DNA from 3 places in the Mycobacterium sp. SMC-4 genome. Region 1 is predicted to be linked to each of the others. Evidence: riboswitches for the same ligand, from Rfam matches in the RefSeq annotation. Region 1 holds a riboswitch; each other region holds the start of a gene.
What was found. Region 1 has a riboswitch for cobalamin ahead of KXD98_RS18670 (ABC transporter substrate-binding protein). Riboswitches for the same ligand answer to the same signal wherever they lie in the genome.
Positions count from the first base shown of each region.

Region 2: linked by a shared signal. The riboswitch ahead of KXD98_RS25940 (iron ABC transporter permease) and the one ahead of KXD98_RS18670 (ABC transporter substrate-binding protein) in region 1 are both predicted to bind cobalamin.
Region 3: linked by a shared signal. The riboswitch ahead of KXD98_RS21415 (ABC transporter substrate-binding protein) and the one ahead of KXD98_RS18670 (ABC transporter substrate-binding protein) in region 1 are both predicted to bind cobalamin.

Region 1 covers NZ_CP079869.1:3,946,020-3,949,292, reverse strand. Annotated here, with positions in the region: gene KXD98_RS18670 (ABC transporter substrate-binding protein) at 1-1,565, opposite strand, end outside; cobalamin riboswitch at 1,582-1,718, opposite strand; gene cysD (sulfate adenylyltransferase subunit CysD) at 1,796-2,725, shown strand; gene cysC (adenylyl-sulfate kinase) at 2,758-3,273, shown strand, end outside.
Region 2 covers NZ_CP079869.1:5,419,216-5,422,488, reverse strand. Annotated here, with positions in the region: gene KXD98_RS25950 (cupin domain-containing protein) at 1-776, shown strand, start outside; gene KXD98_RS25945 (sucrase ferredoxin) at 833-1,663, shown strand; cobalamin riboswitch at 1,753-1,872, shown strand; gene KXD98_RS25940 (iron ABC transporter permease) at 2,110-3,123, shown strand; gene KXD98_RS25935 (ABC transporter ATP-binding protein) at 3,120-3,273, shown strand, end outside.
Region 3 covers NZ_CP079869.1:4,495,869-4,499,141, forward strand. Annotated here, with positions in the region: gene KXD98_RS21410 (trans-aconitate 2-methyltransferase) at 1-561, opposite strand, end outside; gene KXD98_RS21415 (ABC transporter substrate-binding protein) at 558-1,580, opposite strand; cobalamin riboswitch at 1,641-1,829, opposite strand; tRNA gene KXD98_RS21420 (tRNA-Arg) at 2,027-2,099, shown strand.

The DNA.
Region 1 (3,273 bases):
GCCCAATCGCCGGTGCCCGGGACGCCGTCGCGGATTCCCTGCACGTGGGTGCGTACCGCAGTGGGTTGCAGAGCGAAGCTGTGCAGGATGTGACCGCCCTCGTTCCAGAGCTGCTCCTGCAGTTCGTCGTAAAGCGCCGCGCGGCGATCTGCATCCATCGTTGCGCGCGCTTCGTAGAATTTCCGGTCCCAGTCCGGCCTTCGCCAGCCGGTGCCGTTGTCGGGTGCGTCGGAGGTCAGGGCCTGGCCGTAGAAGTAGTCCAGACTGTAGTTCCACCAGCCTGACTGGGTCAGTGGCCGATTGCCGGAGATCTGTGAGAAGTAGATGTCGCCCGGCTCGGTCTGCAATTCGACGGTGATACCCGACTGCTTGGCCTGCTCGGCGAACAGGGTGGCCGACTCCAGTTGGCCCGGACTCACATCGGCGGTGTGCAGGGTGACGGTCAGATTCTGGTGGCCGGCTTCGCGCAGCAGCTCGCGAGCCCGCTGCGGATCACAGGAGCGTTGTGGCAACCCGGAATTGTAGAAGGGAGCGCCCTTGCCGTAGAGGTCGTTGCCTTGCTCGGCGAAACCGTAGAACACCGAGTCGACGATCGCTTGACGATCCACCGAGAGCCGCATCGCCTCGCGCACCCTCGGATCGTCGAACGGCGCCATGTCCACTCTCATCTGGAAGGCGGACATCACACCCGACGGCGGGGTGACCAGATAGACATCGGGCTGTTCGCGCAGGGCGTTGCTCTGCGCGGGCGCCAGCTCGTAGACGACGTCGGCTTCCCGCGACAGGAAGGTGTTGAGTCGGGGCTCGGTCGCTGCGATCTGTAGGATCTCGACGGCGTCAAGGTATCCTGGTCCGTCCCAATAGGTCTCGTTGCGGACCAACCGCGTCCGGTCACCCGGCGACCACGATTCGAGCACGAACGGGCCGGTGCCGACGGGCAGCGTCGTCGAGTCGAAATCGGTGCTGCCGTCCTTGACCACGTAGACGTACCAGCCGGCCAGCACGGAGCCGAAGTCGGCCAGCGGCTCTTTCATCGTGACGACCACCGCGTGCTCACCGTCAACCTTGGTGGCCGCGAGGTCGATCATGGACAGGTCGCCCGACGACGGCTTGTCGGCATCGAGCATCCGCTCCAGACTCCACATGACGTCGGCCGCAGTCAACGGGCTGCCATCGCTGAACCGCACTCCCCGGCGCACGTTGAGCCGCCATTGGGTGCCGTCGGCGTTGGGTTGGAGCGACTCGGCCAGCCGATAACGCAGCGTGAGGTCGTTGTTGTATTCGACGAGCCGTTCCCAGACGTTCTTGGACACCGCGCCGCCGGCCGAGTGCGGCACCACGTGAGGGTCGAGCACGTCGGCGCTGGCCGAGGTGCCCGCGAAGACGGTGCGCAGTGTGCCGCCGCGGATCGGCTCGCCCGAGCCCGGTTCGCCGGTCGGTCCGCCAGTGCTGCATCCGGTCAGTACCAGGGGAGCGCCCAGGGTCAGCAGGCCGGCGCCTCCCGCGCCGACGAGGAACCGTCGACGGCCGAAGGTACGACGAATCGCGTCGTCGGCAATATTCATCTGTTGTCGTCCATCCTCGTGGTGTCGAACGTCGCGCAGGCGATCTGGCTCCCCGTCGCGGTCCGCGATCGGGTCACAGTTGCGGGACAGCCCCGGATTCACACCGGCGTTCCCCTGCGTCGAACGAGGGCAATGTAACACCGAAATGTTGACAGTTCAGAAGTTCATCGGGCACCATTTCTGACTATGGCTGTAAATATGGTCAGTTCTACCAACTTTATGAGGAAATGATGACCGCCACTGACGAGCTGACCCGAAACGCCGGGCGCTACGAACTCAGCCACCTGCGCGCGCTGGAGGCCGAGGCGATCCACATCATCCGCGAGGTCGCCGCCGAGTTCGAACGGCCGGTGCTGCTGTTCTCCGGCGGCAAGGACTCGATCGTGATGCTGCATCTGGCGCTCAAGGCCTTCCGGCCCGGACGTCTGCCGTTCCCGGTCATGCATGTCGACACCGGCCACAACTTCGACGAGGTGCTGGCGGCGCGCGATGAGCTCGTGGCCGAGTCGGGTGTGCGCCTGGTCGTGGCCAAGGTGCAGGACGACATCGACGCCGGCCGGGTGGTCGAGACCATCCCCTCGCGCAATCCGATGCAGACCTTCACGCTGCTGCGCGCGATTCGGGAGAACAAGTTCGACGCCGCATTCGGCGGGGCGCGTCGCGACGAGGAGAAGGCGCGCGCCAAGGAGCGGGTGTTCAGCTTCCGTGACGAGTTCGGGCAGTGGGATCCGAAGAGTCAGCGTCCGGAATTGTGGAACCTGTACAACGGCCGGCATCGCAAAGGCGAGCACATCCGGGCCTTCCCGTTGTCGAACTGGACTGAATTCGACATCTGGTCCTACATCGGTGCCGAGAAGATCGCGCTGCCATCGATCTACTACGCGCATCGGCGTCCGGTGTTCGAGCGCGACGGCATGTTGCTGGCGGTGCACAAGTTCATGCAGCCCCGTAAGGACGAGCCGATCGTCGAGAAGACCGTCCGGTTCCGCACCGTCGGCGACGTCACCTGCACCGGCTGCGTGGAGTCCACCGCCGCCACCGTCTCCGAGGTGATCGCCGAGACCGCGGTGTCGCGGCTGACCGAACGCGGCGCCACCCGCGCCGATGACCGGATCTCCGAAGCAGGAATGGAAGACCGCAAACGTGAAGGGTATTTCTGACATGGCCGTGCGCAGCGACGGGAGGAATTGAGATGGCGACGTTGCTACGCATCGCGACCGCAGGTTCGGTCGACGACGGCAAATCGACGTTGATCGGGCGGCTGCTGTTCGACTCCAAGGCCGTGATGGAGGATCAGCTCGCTGCGGTGGAGCGCACCTCCAAGGAACGCGGACACGACTACACCGATCTGGCGCTGGTGACCGACGGTCTGCGGGCCGAACGCGAGCAGGGCATCACCATCGATGTGGCTTACCGTTACTTCGCGACCGCAAAGCGCAAGTTCATCATCGCCGACACCCCGGGCCACATCCAGTACACCCGCAACATGGTCACCGGGACCTCGACGGCGCAGCTGGCCATTGTGCTCGTCGATGCCCGCCACGGACTGCTGGAGCAGTCTCGCAGGCACGCATTCCTGGCATCGCTGTTGGGTATTCGCCACATCGTGCTGGCCGTCAACAAGATGGACCTGATCGGCTGGGACCGGGATCAGTTCGAGAAGATCCGGGACGACTTCCACGATTTCGCCGCCCGGCTGGACATCCAC
Region 2 (3,273 bases), 1.5 Mb from region 1:
TGCACGACGTGTTCGTCCTGCAGACCACCGGGCACAAGCACTGGACCGTTCATGCACCGGTGCACGCCGATCCGTTGCCGTCCCAGCCGTGGACCGAGCATCGAGGCGCGATCGCCCGCCGCGTCGCCGACGACGAGCCGGTCATCGACACCGTGCTCGCTCCCGGCGATGCGCTGTACCTCCCGCGCGGCTGGATCCACTCGGCGCGGGCCCAGGACACCGTGTCGATTCACCTGACCGTCGGGGTGTCGGCGACCACCCGGCTGGATGTGGTGCGCGCGCTCGTCGACCAACTGGCAGACCACGAAGAGTTCCGCAGCTCCCTGCCGATGGCCCTCGATGCGACCAACCGTGACGAAATGGTCGCCACAGCAACAAAAATCCTGGCTGAACTGACAGCGACGCTGCGGGACAGCACCACCGAGCTGAGCGAGGGAGTGGCCACGCGACTGACACAGCAGTACGCGGAGCGGACCCGTCCGGTGGCGGTGCGGCCGCTGGCCGTCTTCGACGCGGCCGAACATTCCGCCACCGTTGCGGTGCGCTGGCGTGGCGGCCTGGTTGCCACTATTGGCCGACATCACGGCCGGGTGCGGCTGTGCCTGCCGGACCGCACCATCGATTTCCCCGACGTGTGCGCCGACGCGTTGGCTGCGCTGCACCGCGGCTCCGTGATGCGCGCCGACTCGCTGCCCGGACTGGATGCCGCCGACGGCGCGGTGGTGCTGAGCCGCCTGCTGCGTGAGGCGGTCGTCGTGCCGGTGGATCACCCGTGACCGATGTGGTGAAGCCGACGCCGTGCAGCGACCAGTCCCTGGCGCGCGGCGATCCGATGTATGGCACCGCCTCGGCAGGTCACACGTGGCTGCTGCTCGAGCTTGAGGGCGGCTGGGGGCCGTCGGCATTTCTGCAGTCGCCCAGTGTCATCGACCCGCAGCTGGGTCGTGCCGTCGTGCGCCGCGCAGAGGCCGCCAAGCTGCGCATTGCGGCCATCCGCCGGCACGGCCGTCGCTCGGCAACGCCGCGCTGGCGTTGGTATGTCGCGCACGCCGACCCAGGCGTCGAGTCGCTGTGGCACGGTGAGGTCGGTGATCCCCGTGAGTACCTCGAGGTGCCTCTGGACGGCTCCGGCGGTGAGCCGGTCAGCGGTCCGCTGGTGGCTGTCTGTGCGCACGGCAAGCACGATCAATGCTGCGCGGTGCGCGGTCGCGCCGCAGTGTCCGCGATCGCCGCGGCGTATCCCGAAAACACCTGGGAATGTTCACATTTAGGGGGCGACAGGTTCGCCGCCACCATGCTGATCTTGCCGGAGGGTTTGTGTTACGGCCGGGTGGACTCGACGGATGCGGCGGGTCTGGTCACCCGCTATCTCGATGGACGGCTGGACACCCGGTTCCTGCGGGGCCGCACCTCGCTTCCGCACGCCGTCCAGGCCGCGCAGCACTTCGCGCGTCTGGAGCTCGGCGACGACCGCATCCACGCGTTCGCGCCGCTCGACGTCGAGTCGGAGCAGGAGCTGACGCGCGTGGTCCTGCAGTACGACGTCGGTTCCGTGCAAATCACGCTGCGCAACAAGATGTCTGAGCCGCTCTTGTCACAATGCAGCGCGACTGTGGCCGGCCCGGTGCGCACCTTCGAACCGGTGTCTTTGGTCCACGGGTAGTCTGCCGCCCACCGGGGCCGTGTGACCCCGTGCGCGCGGCGCGGGGTATCCCGCGGTACCCTTTGCGCGGTAACAGCCGCGACGGGGTGAGGAAGCCGGTGTGATTCCGGCACGGTCCCGCCACTGTGACCGGGGAGCAGACCCCACGCGTGACCACGGCCCATGGGCTGGAAGGTCGGGGCGAGCGGCGATCCGGGAGTCAGGACACTGCGCCGCCGCGGGCCGGTGATACGGGGCGTGGAAACCCCGGAACGGAGAGCGAAGATGGATACTCATGCCCGTGTCAGATGGACACCCGCCCCGCGAGAGGCGGCTCTGGTCGTGTCAGTCCGGATCCGCGTCACCCTGACGTGATACGGGTGGCGGCCACCACTGGCCGCCGCCGGACATCTCCCCAGCACCAGCCGTCGGCCGGAGCACTATCGCCGGCGTGGTTTGCAGCGTTGATGCTTGCTGTCCTCACTCTGGGTCTCGTCTCGCTGGTCATCGCCGTCGGGATTGGCTCGGTACGGATTCCAGCAGACACCGTGGTGGAGGTGGTCCGAGCCAAAGTGTTCGGTCCGGCGGACTCAGCGGTGGCTCCGCATGTCACACAGATCATCTGGGACCTTCGGCTCCCGCGCGTCATTCTGGCCGCGCTGGTGGGCGCGGGGCTGAGCCTGGTCGGCGTGGCCGTACAAGCCTTGGTGCGCAACCCCATTGCCGATCCGTACGTACTCGGGGTGTCCTCAGGCGCCTCCATCGGTGCAGCCGCGGTCATCGTCTATGGGAGCGCACTCGGGCTAGGCATGTTGGGCCTGAGCGGTGCGGCATTTCTCACCGCCACTGTGTCGATGGCGTTGGTGTACCTGGTCGCTCGCCGGGGTCGGGCCGGGCTGGATCCGTTGCGGTTGGTGCTCACCGGGGTGGTCGCGGGTTATGTCCTGTCGGCACTGACCAGCTACCTCGTTTTCCTCGGCGACCCTCGGGGTGCCCAACAGGTGCTGTTCTGGCTGCTCGGCAGTTTCGAACGCGCACGCTGGTCGACACTTGCCCTTCCGGCGCTCGTCTTGGGGGTGGTGCTGGCGTGGCTCCTCATTCGGGCGCGGGCGATGGACGCTCTACTGGCCGGAGACGAGGCTGCCGTGACACTCGGTGTGCCGGTGGTCAGGGTGCGACTGGAGCTGTTCGTGGCCACCGCGGCGCTGACGGCGGTGATGGTCGCCGTCTCCGGAGCCGTCGGCTTCGTCGGCCTGGTCGTCCCACACATCGTGCGCGTTCTGGTCGGCGCACTGCACCGCCGGCTGTTGGTCGGTAGCGCGCTGTTCGGTGCGGCATTCATGGTGTGGGTCGACCTGGCGGCGCGTACGGTGGCCAGTCCGCAGGAGATCCCAGTGGGCATCCTGACCGCTCTTGTCGGCGGACCGTTGTTTCTGTACCTGATGTCTCGGCGGGACCGCCAACTGGACGGTGCGCGATGACGATCCCCGTCGATGTCGACGTGCGGGAGTTGGCCATCCGGGTTGGGGGACGGTTACTGATCGACGGCGTGAGTATCGCGGTGGAGCCGGGGTGCTGCGTGGGTCTGCTGGGTCCGAACGGCAGTGGCAAGTCCACGCTCCTCAAGACGA
Region 3 (3,273 bases), 550 kb from region 1:
CCCGTTGGCATACGCACGCTGCTGGGTGGCCTCGTCATGTGCCGCGGCCAGGCGGCGCAACCTGGGCAGGCGGTGGTCGAAGCGGAAGTGGTCTCCATTCAACAGCACTCCGCCGGAAGCCAGCAGTGATGAAGCCCCGCAGTAGACGCGGACCAGTTCGTCGGGCGGTAGCCAGTGCAGGGCCGTGGTCGACACCACCGCGTCCGGCACGCGCCCGTCGAGTGCGGTGGTCACGGCCGCCGTCCAACCGTCGTCCTGCAGGTCGGCATCCAACACGGTCATTCGCCGGCCGTGGACTCCCCCGACGGCGCGCGCGGCGATGTCGAGCAACAGCGGATCGTGGTCGACGGCCAGCACGGTCGCCTCGGGTATCGCGTCGAGAATCCGAGCGCTCAACGACCCTGGTCCGCAGGCCAAGTCGACCACCAACGGTGCCCGACCGCAGGCAAGTCCGACCGTTTCGACGATGATGCGGAATCGGCCTTCACGGTCAGCAATGTAGGCGGCCTGCTGGGCATCCCATGCTGCGAGCAGCGCACTGGGGTCACTGACTGCGGTCATCGATCGACCATCCCCAGCGAGCGCAGCCCGGCCGCGACCTTCTCGACGGCATCGACGTTGCGCAGCGACGGGTCCATCTCGCTGCCGGACAACACGATCCACCGTCGTTCCCGCACCGCCGTCAGCTGACTGGCGACCGGATCTGACTCCAGGAACTCGATTTTGGCGGCGATGCTGTCCCCATCGTCGCCGCGGGTGAGGTCAGCCAGCACCAGAACGTCGGGATCGCGGTCCAGAATCGCCTCCCAGGAAATCTCCGGCCACAGTTGGCGGTTGTCGGCGAAGGCGTTGGTCGCACCAACGGCTTCGGTGATGATGCCCGGTGCCCCACAGCAGCCCGCGATGTAGGGCGCCTTCGTCGAGGAATACCACCACATCAACGAGAGGCCGTTGGCGTCCAGGCCATCCGCTGCGGTCGCCATTCTGCTGCTGAGGGAGGAGATCAGCTCTTCCCCACGCTCGGAAACACCGAAGATTGTTGCTACATCGCTGATTTCAGCGTAGAGGTCATCCGGTGTCAAAGCCCGCTCCTGCTGCGCATTCTGGCCGGTGCATTCGCTCGATGACTGATAGGTCGGCACGCCGAGGCTTTCGAAGCGATCACGCGGCGCGACACCCTCGTCGGTGAACGACCAGTCGAAGATGGCGTAGATGAAGTCCGGCTTCTCACTAAGCACCCGTTCCAACGACGGATGGTCGTTGCTCAGGACGGGCACCTTGGCATTCTCGGCGGCAAGATCGGGCAGCACGGGGTCACTCCACGACGCGGTACCGACCATCCGGTCGGCAAGCCCGAGGGTCAGCAGGAGTTCGGTTGCCGGCTGATCGATGGTGATCGCCCGTTGCGGCGGCGCGTTCACCACCACGGTGCGGCCGCAGTTCTGGACCGTGACGTGGTAATTCCCAGCCGAGGGGCCCGCGGGGGCGGCGGCCGGAGGGGCACCCGCGGTAGCGCTGCAACCGGCAAGCAGGCCGATCAGCAGAGCCGACAATCCGATATTTCGCCAACGTCCAGACACCCGACGCCTTCCGATCCGGGACCCAATCGCGAGGTCCATCCGACAGTCGAGCCCGGCAATGTGCGCCGGGCCCGAGCCAGCAGGTGTTCGGACTCGGGATCGTCCAGTCGGAGCGCCTTCCCAGACCCGTCGCCGGGTCCAGTGGCCGCTGCTCCGCCCGTCCCCCATACCGCTGCGCGTCAGCTCCGGCCTCTCACCGGATTCCCTGACCCAACCGAGGTGGGTGCAACTAGCTCGCTGGGACCATACCTCGCGCGGCGACGTGGTGGCATGGGTAGACCCCGGGCTGGACGCGCGTGACCGCCAGCGCCCGTCCGCTTTATTGAAAACCATTTTCAATAAGGTATCCGATGGCCCACCGACACTCAACCGCGTGGCCGACATCCCCTGCCACGGGACCCGAGAACCATCGCGGGCTCCGACCGACTAGATTCAAGGTGTCCCACGCCCTCGTAGCTCAGGGGATAGAGCACGGCTCTCCTAAAGCCGGTGTCGCAGGTTCGAATCCTGCCGGGGGCACTTCTCGTTTTTGCAGATCAGGACATGTTTCCGGGCGGTTGCCCTACTGCTAGACCCTCCCCTCTGGTCGGTGCTTGGTCGGTGCTTCGTTGGCATCGGATGGCGTCCTTTAGACGCTGCAGCTGCGCCACCGAGACTTCGACCGCGCGGTTAGTCGTCGTCGCCATTAACATTTCCGGGTGCAGGGAACCGCATGGATGCTAATGGGCTTGATAGCTCTAGTTATCTTGTTCATGACTCGGGACGCCACTTTTACCAACGACAACTTCGTCGGTTGGGCACTTTGGCAGTACATAATGACCGCGGTCCCGTTCGCGCTGATCACAGCGGGGCTCTCAAAGAACCTCGGCCTAGCAACCCTCAGCCTCGGCGAACACCTCAGCCGAATGCTCACTCAAGTCCGAGGACCGGCGCGTAGCGCATAGAGCTGCCTTCGACACACCACCATGATATTCGGAATGCTCGGAAGTCCCCTGGATGAACCCCTTCTACGGGCGACTGTTCCACGGCGACTTACACGCCGAATACCCGACAACCTGAAACTATTGCCCTCACAACCATCAGCGACAGCCACCGTTCGCGGTGAGACAGCGAGCAGTCGCCGACGGTGCCGAAGGAATTCCAGCAGGCCCCACTGCCGCATGTTCTCGCCGAAGCTCCGCCCTCGACCCGCACAACCATGTACCAACAGCACGGGTAAAGACCAGTTGAACTCATTCACTGGGGACACGCCGAACTCGTCGCGGCGGTGTAGGTCGTCGAAGGTCCATGACCGAGGAAGCAGCCGGGGCTACCATAACGGCTGGTGAAGGGATCAAGGGGCAGCGTGGACGCAGACGAAATACTTGATACAAAGATGTACCTTCGGCGGGTACGCGAATGGCCTGAGGCGGATAGGGTGAATCCGGTCCGTTGGCTGGAAGGGTTCTCAACTCAGCACATTAACCATGCTACTGCCCTGCTCGATTCCTTCGTCTTCATCAGTGATAAGCAAGTTCGCAAGCTGTTCACCAGTACTGTGCACGCATTGTCGTGCGAGATCTCACGCCCTGGCTCTTCTTATGTGGAAAAGCAGCGCCTCTGGCGTGATTTCCTAGACTCCGTAATTGTTAGTGCGCCGACCGGTGAGGTGCCGAATCCCACCGACTCGGGCTTCATATTCCAGCGATGGGCA